Regions from separate parts of the Rossellomorea sp. y25 genome, predicted to be linked through region 4. Evidence: riboswitches for the same ligand, from Rfam matches in the RefSeq annotation. Region 4 holds a riboswitch; each other region holds the start of a gene.
The links. A riboswitch is a leader RNA that binds a small molecule or an ion and turns the genes downstream of it on or off. The one in region 4 is predicted to bind cobalamin.
Positions count from the first base shown of each region.

Region 1: it holds a riboswitch for cobalamin, as region 4 does, so the genes downstream of both, AAEM60_RS12710 (ABC transporter substrate-binding protein) here and metE (5-methyltetrahydropteroyltriglutamate--homocysteine S-methyltransferase) in region 4, are expected to answer to the same signal.
Region 2: it holds a riboswitch for cobalamin, as region 4 does, so the genes downstream of both, AAEM60_RS08530 (ribonucleoside-diphosphate reductase subunit alpha) here and metE (5-methyltetrahydropteroyltriglutamate--homocysteine S-methyltransferase) in region 4, are expected to answer to the same signal.
Region 3: it holds a riboswitch for cobalamin, as region 4 does, so the genes downstream of both, AAEM60_RS06330 (acyl-CoA thioesterase) here and metE (5-methyltetrahydropteroyltriglutamate--homocysteine S-methyltransferase) in region 4, are expected to answer to the same signal.

Region 1 is NZ_CP145886.1:2,540,520-2,543,665, reverse strand. Features, by position in the region: gene crtI (phytoene desaturase family protein) at 1-321, shown strand, start outside; gene AAEM60_RS12720 (hypothetical protein) at 375-527, opposite strand; gene msrA (peptide-methionine (S)-S-oxide reductase MsrA) at 608-1,147, opposite strand; cobalamin riboswitch at 1,448-1,650, shown strand; gene AAEM60_RS12710 (ABC transporter substrate-binding protein) at 1,786-2,748, shown strand; gene AAEM60_RS12705 (iron ABC transporter permease) at 2,711-3,146, shown strand, end outside.
Region 2 is NZ_CP145886.1:1,702,545-1,705,690, reverse strand. Features, by position in the region: gene AAEM60_RS08530 (ribonucleoside-diphosphate reductase subunit alpha) at 1-1,485, opposite strand, end outside; cobalamin riboswitch at 1,631-1,812, opposite strand; gene AAEM60_RS08525 (SurA N-terminal domain-containing protein) at 2,481-3,146, shown strand, end outside.
Region 3 is NZ_CP145886.1:1,290,341-1,293,486, reverse strand. Features, by position in the region: gene AAEM60_RS06335 (flotillin family protein) at 1-905, opposite strand, end outside; cobalamin riboswitch at 1,108-1,297, shown strand; gene AAEM60_RS06330 (acyl-CoA thioesterase) at 1,444-1,917, shown strand; gene AAEM60_RS06325 (helix-turn-helix domain-containing protein) at 2,232-3,146, shown strand, end outside.
Region 4 is NZ_CP145886.1:3,659,424-3,662,569, reverse strand. Features, by position in the region: gene thiC (phosphomethylpyrimidine synthase ThiC) at 1-1,108, shown strand, start outside; gene AAEM60_RS18415 (hypothetical protein) at 1,086-1,283, shown strand; SAM riboswitch class I at 1,381-1,491, shown strand; cobalamin riboswitch at 1,561-1,746, shown strand; gene metE (5-methyltetrahydropteroyltriglutamate--homocysteine S-methyltransferase) at 1,899-3,146, shown strand, end outside.

The sequences.
Region 1 (3,146 bases), 1.1 Mb from region 4:
CGCCTCAAAGTTCTGGATAAGCTTGAGAAAATGGGCGTAACCAATTTAAGGGATCATATAGAATACGAATATACCTTCACTCCAAACGACATTCAAACCCTTTATGGGGCGAATGGTGGATCGATCTATGGTACTGTCACAGACCGGAAGCTTAACGGCGGTTTCAAGATTCCGAACAAGAGCAGAGTGCTCTCTAATATGTATTTTGTTGGAGGTTCAACCCATCCGGGTGGAGGTGTGCCAATGGTCACGCTTTCTGGACAACTTACGGCGGAATTGATCTTAGATGAACAAGTGAAGGTAAACCGTTTTATAGGATAAAAAAAATATAAGGTGATGGTTTGCATGATTACCATCACCTTATATTTTCATTTTCATTCAGAACTATGATTATCCACCGTATCAGAATTATTCACTTTCGCCTCGTCTTCAGCTGGATAGGGATCAAAGAAGTTCACCAGTTTCCCTGGCCCTTCATATCCAACGACTTGCTCTTTATCTTCTTTAACGTGATCATTTTTCTTCATATAAAAACTCCTTTCTGCCAATTAGTTTGGCGAAAGGAGTTTTTTTCATTCTCGGGGAATGATACATTTTTTTAAAGCCCTTAAGCTTTTGGGTTATCCCAATGACTCTCAATAAATTCGTCACGACCGGATTTCGCCCGGTCTTGTTTATATTCATCGGGATTCTTTTTGTAGAACTTTTGATGATATTCTTCTGCCTGGTAGAAGGTTGAGGCAGGTAGGATCTTTGTGACGATTGGATTTTTGAATCGTCCACTTTCTTCTATTTCTTTCTTCGAGTTTTCTGCTAATTGTTTTTGATGATCATTGTGATAGAAAATAGCTGTGCGATACTGGTCACCGCGATCATGGAATTGTCCTCCGTCATCAGTCGGATCAATTTGCGGCCAGTATAGTTTTAATAATCTTTCATAGGGAAAGAGAGCAGGGTCGAAGGTAATTTGAACAGCTTCATAATGTCCGCTGTTACCGGCTTTGATATCCTGATAGGTAGGGTTTTCAAGATGGCCCCCTGAATAACCTGATACGACGTCAATAATACCCGGTAGTTCATCAAATGGTTTTACCATACACCAAAAACAACCCCCGGCAAAAGTAGCGAACTCTTTCTTTTCATTCATTGCGAAAACCTCCTATACATATGCCACTCTAAAGTAGTAAAGCAATAGCTTGAAAAAGATTCTATCATGAAAGGGAGGAAGCGACAATCAATTAGCATCAAAGCTTCTTTGCCTATATGGTTTACTATAAGTGGGCAATTGATAAATCACATAAGCCAAAGCTCTTTTCCTATTCTATAGCCCAGGCATCAACATGCATTATAGAGGTAGATTCAATCATTCTGCAAATTTCCACAAATTCATAAAAATCAATTCACTAACGATGATAACTTGTGTATAATTCATGTGAACGGAACAATTACATATGATACGAGATTAGGTGAAGCGGAAGTTTCGGTAGCAAACTTTTAGCTTCATAATAGGGAAGTTGGTGTAATTCCAACGCGGTCCCGCCACTGTAAATGGAAGTGCGCTGTATGAATGCCACTGTACTAATAGGTATGGGAAGGTGCAGCAAACATTGACCATGAGCCAGGAGACCTGCCTAATGTCTTTCGCACCAAATCTACGCGGATAGAAAGGTGTAATGTGCATGTTTGACGGTATGGAAGCCATTTTTGCATCTTACACAACATCTCTAGTCCCACTAGAGGTGTTTTTTTGTCTGACAATAAGTTCAATTCACAGGGGGAAAAAACATGAAACACTTCAAAATCATTTTCGCACTATTATTATCTTTAGGGATCCTCTCAGCATGCGGTGCTGATGGTGAAAATGTAGAAAAGGGAAAAGGAAATGGAGAAGTCACTAAGGGACAATCTGATTTCCCTTTGTCGGTAAGCGACGCTCTTAGTAATAAAGTTACGCTGGAAGAGCAACCTAAGCATATTGTTTCATTGATTCCAAGCAACACAGAAATCTTATTCGAGTTAGGGTTGAATAAGGAAATTGTGGGGGTTTCAGATTTTGATAATTATCCAAAAGAAGCGGCGGAGAAAGAAAAAATAGGTGGAATGGAATTTAACGTTGAGAAGATTATCAGTCTGAATCCGGATTTGGTTCTCGCTCATGAGTCCACTGCTGTTTCGGCAGAAGAGGGGTTAGAACAGCTTCGAGGTGCAGGGGTAAAGGTATATATCGTACGTGATGCCAATAACTTTGAGGAAGTATACACCACGATGGAAAACATCGGCACATTGGTTGGCAAGAAAGATGAAGCTGAATCCATCATTTCGGAGATGAAAGCTGATCTAGAATCCATTAAGGAAAAAGTCAGTGGTGTCTCCGAAAAGAAAAAAGTGTATATAGAGGTGTCACCTTCGCCTGACATATATTCTACAGGTAAAAATACATTCATCGATCAAATGCTATCACTTGTAAATGCCGAAAATGTGATGAGTGATCAAGAGGGATGGATCCAAGTAAACCAGGAAGCAGTCATCGCATCAAATCCAGACATCATCATTACAACATATGGTTACTACAGCGAAAATCCTAAAGAACAAGTGATGGGCCGGGAAGGATGGAAAGACGTGAGTGCTGTGAAAAATGAGGAAGTTCATGACGTACATTCTGACCTGGTCACACGTACTGGCCCAAGACTGGTTGAAGGAGTAGAGGAAATTGCAAAGTCGATCTATCCGGAGTTATTTACAGAATAAAATATGGATAACATACGGATTGGCAGTATCGTTTTTACTATTCGCTCTTCTTGCCGGTATATCGATTGGAACCATTCCGGTGCCGCCGAAGGACATTTTGTACATCGTCGGAGCTAAATGGTTAGGATACCATTTACCAGAAGAGATTGATCCGATGTTTACAAACATTGTCTTTTCAATTAGATTACCCAGAGTATTATTGGCACTTTTGGTTGGAAGCTCCTTAGCAATCGCAGGAGCTTCTTTTCAAGGACTTTTGCGCAACCCGCTGGCAGATCCGTATACATTGGGTGTGTCTTCAGGAGCATCAGTCGGAGCTGTTATTACATTGTTTTTTAATTGGAGCATTCCGTTCATTGGTAAGTTTACGCTTCCTTTTCTCAGTATTCTTTGTTCGA
Region 2 (3,146 bases), 2.0 Mb from region 4:
TTCCAGCTCATCATCCATTACCGTTTTAGCTAAAGAAACAGATGCCAGATTACAGACGACATAATCTCCCGGAGATTTATAGGTAATGATTTTCCCGTCCTTTATGACCTCTTCTTCCATAATGGTCGCACTCATATTCTGGGCGATTTCCGTACATAAATTACTGCAGTAAATCATCCCCTTATGCTGATTGGCATTTAGCCGATTGACTGTATCTCGGTAAAACATATAGGGTGTTCCCGTTTCAAGCTGGGAAATCATGATCCGCTTGAAAATTTCAATCGCTGGGACCACTTCCCTTGAAAGGTCAGGGTTTTCTACACACTCCCAGTACTTATCCCTGAACGAGCCTTCTCCATCCTTTTCGTCATAGTAATCTTCCAGTGAAAAACCCATGCCTATTTTCACTTCATGAGGATCAAATAAATACCATTCCCCTCTTTTCTCCACTTGCTCCATAAATAAATCAGGTAAGCTGACACCTGTGAAGAGGTCATGAGTACGCTGCCTTTCATCTCCATTATTTAATCGCGTATCAAGAAAAGGAAAAATATCCTTATGCCATACATCTAAATATACAGCGATTGCTCCTTGACGCTGGCCTAATTGATCAACCGATACGGCCGTGTTATTTAATTGCTTCATCCATGGAATAACACCTGAACTTACACCCTTGAAGCCTTTAATATCACTTCCTCTGCTTCGGACTTTCCCTAAATAGATACCCAGGCCTCCACCGTTTTTACTTAATGTGGAAACATCTGTATTGCTGTCATAAATGCTCCTTAAATCATCTGCCACCGTATCAATAAAACAACTTGATAACTGACCATGACTTTTCCCCGCATTGGCGAATGTAGGGGTGGCTACCGTCATATACAAATTGGATAGTGCCCAATACGCTTCCTGAATGAGCGCCATCCGCTTATCACGCGGTTCGTTCATAAAGAGAGTCATGGCAATGATCAATAATCGCTCTTGTGGTAATTCAAGAATCTTTCCATCATGGGATTTTGTTAAATACCGCTCTGTTAATGTGACGATCCCTATGTAAGTAAACAATTGATCTTTAGATGAATCCATGATCGTTGCCAGGAAGTCTATATCTTCTTTTGTATAAGATTCGAGCAGGGCTGACGTATATAATTTCCGATCAGTCAACTCGTGAATTGATTTATTAAAGGAACTGTATAACTTGTCTTTTTCAATTCCCCTGGAATTAGCAACTGTACGATAAAGGTTTTTTAAATAAAGTGTTGCAGCCACATAGGTCCAATCGGGTTCATGGGCAGAAATACGTTCAACTGCAGTGAGAATCATGAAATGATAAAGCTTTTCTTTACTCAGTACAGACTGTCCGTTAGCATACATAAAAATCTTTTCATCGAATTCTTTAAAATGGAGCTGTGGAAAACGACTGTGGAGACTTGTTATAATCTCCTCTGCTTCCACTATTAGTCGCTGCTCTTGTGATACGATTGACATAAATATTCCTCCCAATTTATACAGTGTGGATAGGATTCAAAAAAGCCCATCCTTCAGAAGGATGGGCCTAATATATACGGAGATATGTACATAGACTTAAAGCCTATTACAATCCTCGCTTTATCCTCCCAATTCCCGAAGAAGATAACACGTGAATAAATAAGGCAGGTCTCCTGACTCATGCTTCACCCTACTCTAAGGCCTTCCCATCGTATAAGACAGTGGCAGTTCCTTATTTCGTCAGCACTTACAGTTGCGGGGACAGCTCCGGATTCACACCGGATTCCCTTTTAAGTCCATTCAGACACCCTATTCACAGGTTATAATCAATATATTGTTAAAATCATCAAACATAACACTAAATGTTGTGTTCTGTATCATCATAAACGATTAAAAATGAATTTACAAGTGGAACTATTCACTTTGTTTAGAAGTTGAAATCTTTTAATAGTATCACTCTATTACACTCGTAAAGTCAAGAGTTGTAATAAGTTGAACAGAAGGAAGGATAAATCCTTCCTATGAAATATGCTTATAATTATTATTTTCCATGAAAAGAATAGGAGAAGATTGAATACAACCTTCAAATGGACACTAGTCAGCCGACACCTTCCTACATGTTAGTTGAAGAAAATGTTCCCACTCTCTATAATTCAAATAGAAGGTTGTTTGACAGTATTCTTTGGTCCCCAATATTTTTTATTGGCTGTTTAAATGGAGAATGAACTCGATTTAAACAGCCTCTTTTTTTTAGTTCGGCTTTAATGTATGTGAAAATCCTCTTACAATTTCATTTCTACCCGGGAGCTTTCAGTTCAAATGTAACCGCATACACAATAGTGAAAGAGGGACCATATAAGCAATTTAATGTATTTCAACCTTATTACAATCAATACTTTTCAGCTTAAATACTTTCTTTTTACGGTTTTTTCATTTAAAATGCGCATTAAGTGATTTTTTTCGAAATCACACCTTAGTTCTGAAAGGAGTCTATTATGAAAAAATTATTAACGACTTTACTATTAGCATTACTAACGATTGGACTAGCCGCTTGCGGTTCGAACGAGGAGAGCCAAAAACAAGCTGAAGATAAAGCGAAGACAGAAGAAAAAAGCGATGGACAGGCTCAAGAGGAGCAAGCTAAGCAGATGGAAGAAATGCAGAAGAAAATGGATGAACAAAAGGTTGAAAAAGATAAGATCGTTGCCATTGTAAACGATGAAAAAATTAAAGGTGAAGATTTCAACAACGTATTGACTCAATCACAAATGCAGTATCAACAAATGGGTCAAGACCCGACAAGTAAAGAGGCAGCAAAGAAGATAAAAGAACAAACTATTGATAGTCTGGTTGGACAAACACTCCTTATGCAGCAAGCCGATGAAAAAGGATATAAGGCATCAGAAGATGAAATCAATAAACAACTGGAAGAAGTTAAAAAGCAGTACGGTGATGAAAAGAAGTTTGAAGATGCAATGAAAAAAGCCGGATTCACGATGGATGAGTTAAAAACTCAAATCGCTGAAAACATCAAATACACAAACTACGTTGAGAAAGAAATCAAAGTAGAAGAAGTCTCTGAAGAGGAAATGAAGAAGTTTTACGATCAGTACGCAAGTCAGCAAGGTCAGGGTGAATCAAAGGATGCACCAAAATTTGAA
Region 3 (3,146 bases), 2.3 Mb from region 4:
TCCTCTTTCACTTCCTTTGTAAGTTTGGCTTTTTCCAACTCATAGGACTGTTCGGATTTCGCTCTTGCCCGCTCTGTTTCTTCTTTGAAGGCTGCGTCTTTGATGTCCTTCTCTTTTTTCGATTGGGCAATGGTAATTTGACGCTTGTATTCTTCCTCTTTCGCTTCCTGATCGGTTTGGGCACGGTGAATACGGGTTTCACGCTCGGTGTTTGCTTCTGCAATTTCAGCTTGCTTGCGAACCTCGGCGATACGTGGACGACCAAGATTTTTTAAGTATCCATTTTCTTCGTCAGCATCTCTTATGTCCGTTAGCCCGAGTGACGTAATTTTGAAGCCCATAAGATCCAGCTGCTTCTGGGCAATTTCAGATACGTCAGCGTTAAACTTTTCACGGTTGCTGTTGATATCTTCAACCGTCATTTTAGAAAGAATCGCACGAAGATTACTTCCCAGTACCTCAATGATTTCATCTTCAATCTCTTTTTGGTCCTTACCTAGGAACTGCTCGGCATAGTTCGCAATTCCGTTTAATGTGTCTGCCACCTTCACCATGGCCACTGCGTCTGCAACGATTGGTACTCCGCCATTTGTGTAAACTCTCGGTGTCGATAATTTTAATTGGAAGGATGTAAGATTAACAGGTGTAGATGTTTGGAAACGTCTTAATCTGTACCCTCCACCCCTGATGATTTTCATGGAACGCCCTTCCTGGTCGGTGAAAATATTCGTTTCCTTTTCAGGATCCCCCAGTTTCGGTCCGGTAATGATCAGTGCCTGGTTGGATCTCGCTGTACGATAGCGGAACCTCATCCAGAAATAATACGCGATTCCTGCAATAGCTGCAATAACCAGAACAGGAATCAAGAACATGAAAAATCCGATAATACTTAATGATCCTAGCATTCTGACAACCCCTCTCAAACTTTTCTATAAATCAGTCGAGCAACTGATTCACTATTTTATAAAACTTCTAACTACAATATTATCTACGGAAGGGTTGTAGAAAAGTTTCAATATTTAGGTAAATTTTCTAATTTTAATACAATAATTCCTACCAAATAAAGACCTTACTTCTCATTCCTGTGATAAAATAAAAGCGTTCACAATTTAAACATTGCTCATTGGTGAAGATGATCAGGTCATCTTCTTAAAAGGGAAGTTGGTGAAAGTCCAACGCGGTCCCGCCACTGTAAAGCTGAGATTTCGTATGGATCCACTGTTTCGAATCGAAATGGGAAGGAATATGAAATTGTTGACGCTGAGCCAGGAGACCTGCCAATTGAGAAGAACACAGAGTTCCTACGGGAGATAGGAGGGTGTTGCGCTATATGAGCCAAATGAGGAATCACAGGATTCTGGACGTCCGCTTGAAGTAGCCGCATCTTCTTTTCAAAGGGAGATGCTTTTTTTTATTTCAGAAATTAAACTGGGAGATGAGAAAATGGAACAAGCTTATTCGGTAGAACGTTCACGAACCATACAAACAAAATTGGTACTGCCACCGGACACCAATCATATGCAAACGATTTTTGGAGGGAAAGTCCTTTCCTATATTGATGAAATTGCGGCACTATCAGCAATGAAGCACTCCAGCTCAGTCGTCGTCACGGCATCGATTGACTCCGTCGACTTTTTGTCGTCTGCAACGGTCGGTGATGCGTTAAGTCTGGAAGCCTACGTTACGTCTACAGGTCGAACATCCATGGAAGTATATGTAAAGGTCTACTCTACGAATCTTGTAACGAGTGTCAAAACCCTGACGACTGAATCATTCCTGACGATGGTCGCCGTTGATGAAAATGGTAAGCCCAAGCCGGTACCAAAAGTCATTCCAAAGACGGAAGAAGAATCGAGGCTTTTCAATACGGCTCCTTTGCGAAAAGAGCATAGAAAAAATCGTGCGCTTATTTTGTGAAAAGTCCCTGATTGCTAACTCTCCTAATAAACAAGAACACTCAGAGCTTCTCTAGGCTTTGAGTGTTTATAAGGGCTAGTCTATTGATCCTAATTGGAATGAAAACGGGGTTGGTTTTAGAGCGGGAAGTCATCCAGGATTCCTTCTTCTGGTGAAAGAAGTACAGGATCAACTCTAGGAAGAAAAGAGAAAAACAGTATAGAGATGCGATTTGGATGTTATTGCCTTCAGACCTCCGTCTTGTTCTAAACCTATAGAATACCGAGAAAATATTTCCTATAATGGATAATAAAATAGTTCATTTGGGGTGTAGTATGATCGAAGGTAAATTAATTAAATTTCATCGTGAAGATTCGGGTTTGACTCAAGAGCAGCTTGCACAGGGGATCTGCTCTACCACACATCTAAGTAAAATCGAAAGAGGGATCACAGAGTATTCCAGTGAAATTACTGATTTACTGGCAAGGAAGCTTGGAATCAATATGGAAGTCGAACGTTCTCGGTATCATTCGTTACAGGCTAAATTATCTGAATGGAATGATGCAATTATTATGATTCGAACCAATGACATCCATCAACTTAAAGGTGAAATCGAAAAGGAACCTTTAAGGTTTCTATCTGACTTCATCATTCAATACAACCTTTTCCTGGCAAGATATTATTTATTTTTGAACAAGCATGGAAAAGCCAAGGAAATCCTGGGCATGTTCGAAAACAAAAACTATCCTCTATCCCCTTTCGAACAAAATTTATTACTTCATGTCAAAGGGATCTACTATCATTCAACAAGACAATTTAACACTTGCATAAATGTATTGAAACAGATTGACGATGAATATCCGAACTCCGAATATTATTTTCATTTGGCATTAGCCTATCATTCCATTCATTCAAACACCTTTGCCTATTATTATGGGCAAAGAGCCTTGCATTTTTTCCAAAAAACATTGAATATCCTTAGGGTCATCGATTCTGAAACGTTAATTTTAATTCAATTGAATGCCAAAGAACCCTTTGATATGGAAGAAACCAAACAACAGTATGATAAGCTCCTCAGAGTCTGTGAATCCGTTAATTCCAAGGAAAGGGCACATAAAATCCATAACAATCTGGGATTCGAATATTTTAGGAGAAAACGATATTCTGAATCAAAAGATTCCTATGAAAAAGCATTAAAACTTATTAATGAAGACACGCCAGCGTCACATTATTTAGTCACACTCAGCGGA
Region 4 (3,146 bases):
CGATACCATAATGGACTTATCAACAGGTAAAAACATTCATACAACAAGGGAGTGGATCATTCGAAACTCCCCTGTCCCTGTTGGTACGGTACCGATCTATCAAGCACTAGAAAAAGTAAACGGAATTGCTGAGAATCTTACATGGGGTGTGTACAGGGATACATTGATCGAACAGGCGGAGCAGGGTGTTGACTATTTCACCATTCATGCAGGTGTTTTATTGAGGTATATTCATCTGACGGCTGATCGTACAACAGGCATTGTTTCCCGTGGAGGTTCAATCATGGCACAATGGTGTCTTGCCCATCATAAAGAGAACTTTCTTTATTCCCATTTTGAAGATATATGTAAGATTTTAAAAGCCTATGATATCTCCGTTTCCTTAGGAGATGGTTTAAGACCCGGATCAATTGCTGATGCGAATGATGAAGCACAGTTTGCCGAGCTTGAAACATTAGGCGAGCTAACCAAAATTGCTTGGAAGCATGATGTACAAGTCATGATTGAAGGCCCTGGTCATGTACCGATGCATATGATTAAAGAGAATGTGGATAAGCAAATGGAAATCTGTCATGAAGCTCCTTTTTATACCTTGGGGCCATTAACGACAGATATTGCACCGGGGTATGATCACATTACTTCCGCCATAGGGGCTGCCATGATCGGTTGGTTTGGGACAGCCATGCTGTGCTATGTAACACCGAAAGAGCATCTGGGATTACCGAATAAAGATGATGTGAGAGAAGGTGTCATTGCTTATAAAATCGCAGCACATGCAGCGGATTTGGCGAAAGGCCATCCAGGGGCACAAGTCAGAGATAATGCCGTTTCTAAGGCTCGATTTGAATTTAGATGGAATGACCAATTTAATTTATCCCTGGACCCGGAGCGTGCAAGGGAGTATCATGATGAAACACTTCCTGCAGAAGGGGCAAAAACGGCCCATTTTTGTTCAATGTGTGGCCCGAAATTTTGTTCAATGAGAATATCACATGACATAAGGGGAATGAAGGAGACTAGCATGAATGATGCTCATAAGGAAATAGAAAAAGGATTGAAAGAAAAATCGAAGGAGTTTGTGGAAAATGGATCAAACATCTATCGATAAACCTTCTTGTCATGTACTGAAATTGAAGAATGAGATCGTAAAGCTCAATCAGAGAGTCATCCAACTCGAAAAAGAAGTGAAGAGCATTCAGGAAAACTGCAGACATGTCTTTTATGAAACGGATGTAACAAGATCTTGTATCAAATGTCATTATGTAGAAAGTACCTATTATTAGAAACGTGTAAGGTATTAATTAAATTTCTTTTGACAGCTTATATGTACCGTGCTACGATTATTACAAATTTCGGAATAGTAAATGAATATATTTGTAACTCTTATTGAGAGTGGTGGAGGGACTGGCCCTGTGAAACCCGGCAACCATTCAACCGATGTGTTGAAAAGGTGCTAATTCCTGCAAAGCACTTTGCTTTGGAAAATAAGAGAGGATTCTCATAAACATGAAGCCCTCTCTTTCGCAAGAGAGGGCTTTTCGTTTTTATGAAAGAAAAATTAAATAGACAAATGCAATAGGTGCTGAGTCATGCTCAGCTAAAAGGGAAGACCGGTGAAAATCCGGCACGGTCCCGCCACTGTAATGGGGAGCGACTTATCATTCAACCACTATTTCTGTTGAAATGGGAAGGGATAAGAAGCTGTGAACCTAAGTCAGGAGACCTGCCTGTTGTATGCGCTTATGCTCTACGTGGATATAGAGAGGGGTGAGGAATACGTGTTGAGAATACAAGATTGTCTCAACTCAAGTTAGTGATGCGTATGAATCTCTCTTTCATTTGAAAGGGAGATTTTTTTGTTGATGACAACCATATCAAGTATAAGGAGTGAGGATTGAATGAGTAAGGTGATCAGTTCAAATTTAGGATATCCAAGAATCGGTGAAAAGCGTGAATGGAAAAAGACGCTGGAACAATTTTGGGCAGGGAAGATTGAAAAGGATTCCTTCTTAGAACAAATGGAGGAAATACGAGTCAACCATTTGAAGAAGCAACTGGATCAGGGAATTGATTTGATTCCGGTTGGAGATTTCAGCTCATATGATCATGTGCTTGATACAGCCGTCATGTTCGGCTTGGTTCCTAAGAGGTTTCATTATGGTGGGGGTAAGGTCTCTCTTGAAACGTATTTTGAAATGGCCAGAGGATCAAAGGACGCGGTGGCACTGGAAATGACAAAATGGTTTAACACCAACTATCACTATCTCGTCCCTGAACTTGATGGGATCGTTCCCCGGTTGGTGGAAAATCGTCCCCTCCATTTTTTTAGGGAGGCAAAAGAAAAACTGGGTATAGAAGGAAAACCGGTTATCTTAGGTCCGTTCACATTTGTGAAATTGTCCAAAGGGTATGATAACGGGGACTATAAAACCATCGTTGATCAATTTGTCCCTCTTTATGCTGAAGTATTGCGTGATTTACAGGAAGAGGGTGTAGAGTGGGTACAAATGGATGAACCGATCTTGTGCACATCCATCGGGGATGAAGAGATGGATCAATTTAAAGAAGTCTATCAAACACTTAAAGAATCCTGCCCCGGGTTAAAGATCATCCTCCAAACCTATTATGATAGTTTGGAAAGGTACCAGCGGGTGTTAGCACTCCCAGTGGACGGCATAGGGATAGATTTTATGCATGATCGTGGTAAGAATTTGGCGGCGCTGAAAAGATTTGGTTTTCCTAAAGATAAATTCCTGGCTGCCGGCATTCTTGATGGCAGGAATATTTGGAGAAGTAATCTTGCTGATACCCATTCGCTTCTATCGTTCATTGCAGGGTATGTTCCGAGTGATCGCTTGATCATACAACCATCATGCAGTTTACTTCATGTACCTGTAACCTTGCAGAATGAAGAAGCAATTGATACACCTCTCATTGACGCTCTATCATTTGCTGATGAGAAATTACATGAAATCACAATTTTAACGAAGGGGATTCGTGAGGGAGTCGAGACAATAGAAGATGAGATTGCTCAAAGTGTAACGGCGATTAAGAATTTAAACGAATCACCCCTGCGCAATAATAGGGAGGTGCAGGAAGAGGTTGAGGAATTGCAACCCGATAATGTAGGGAGAAAGGATCCTTTC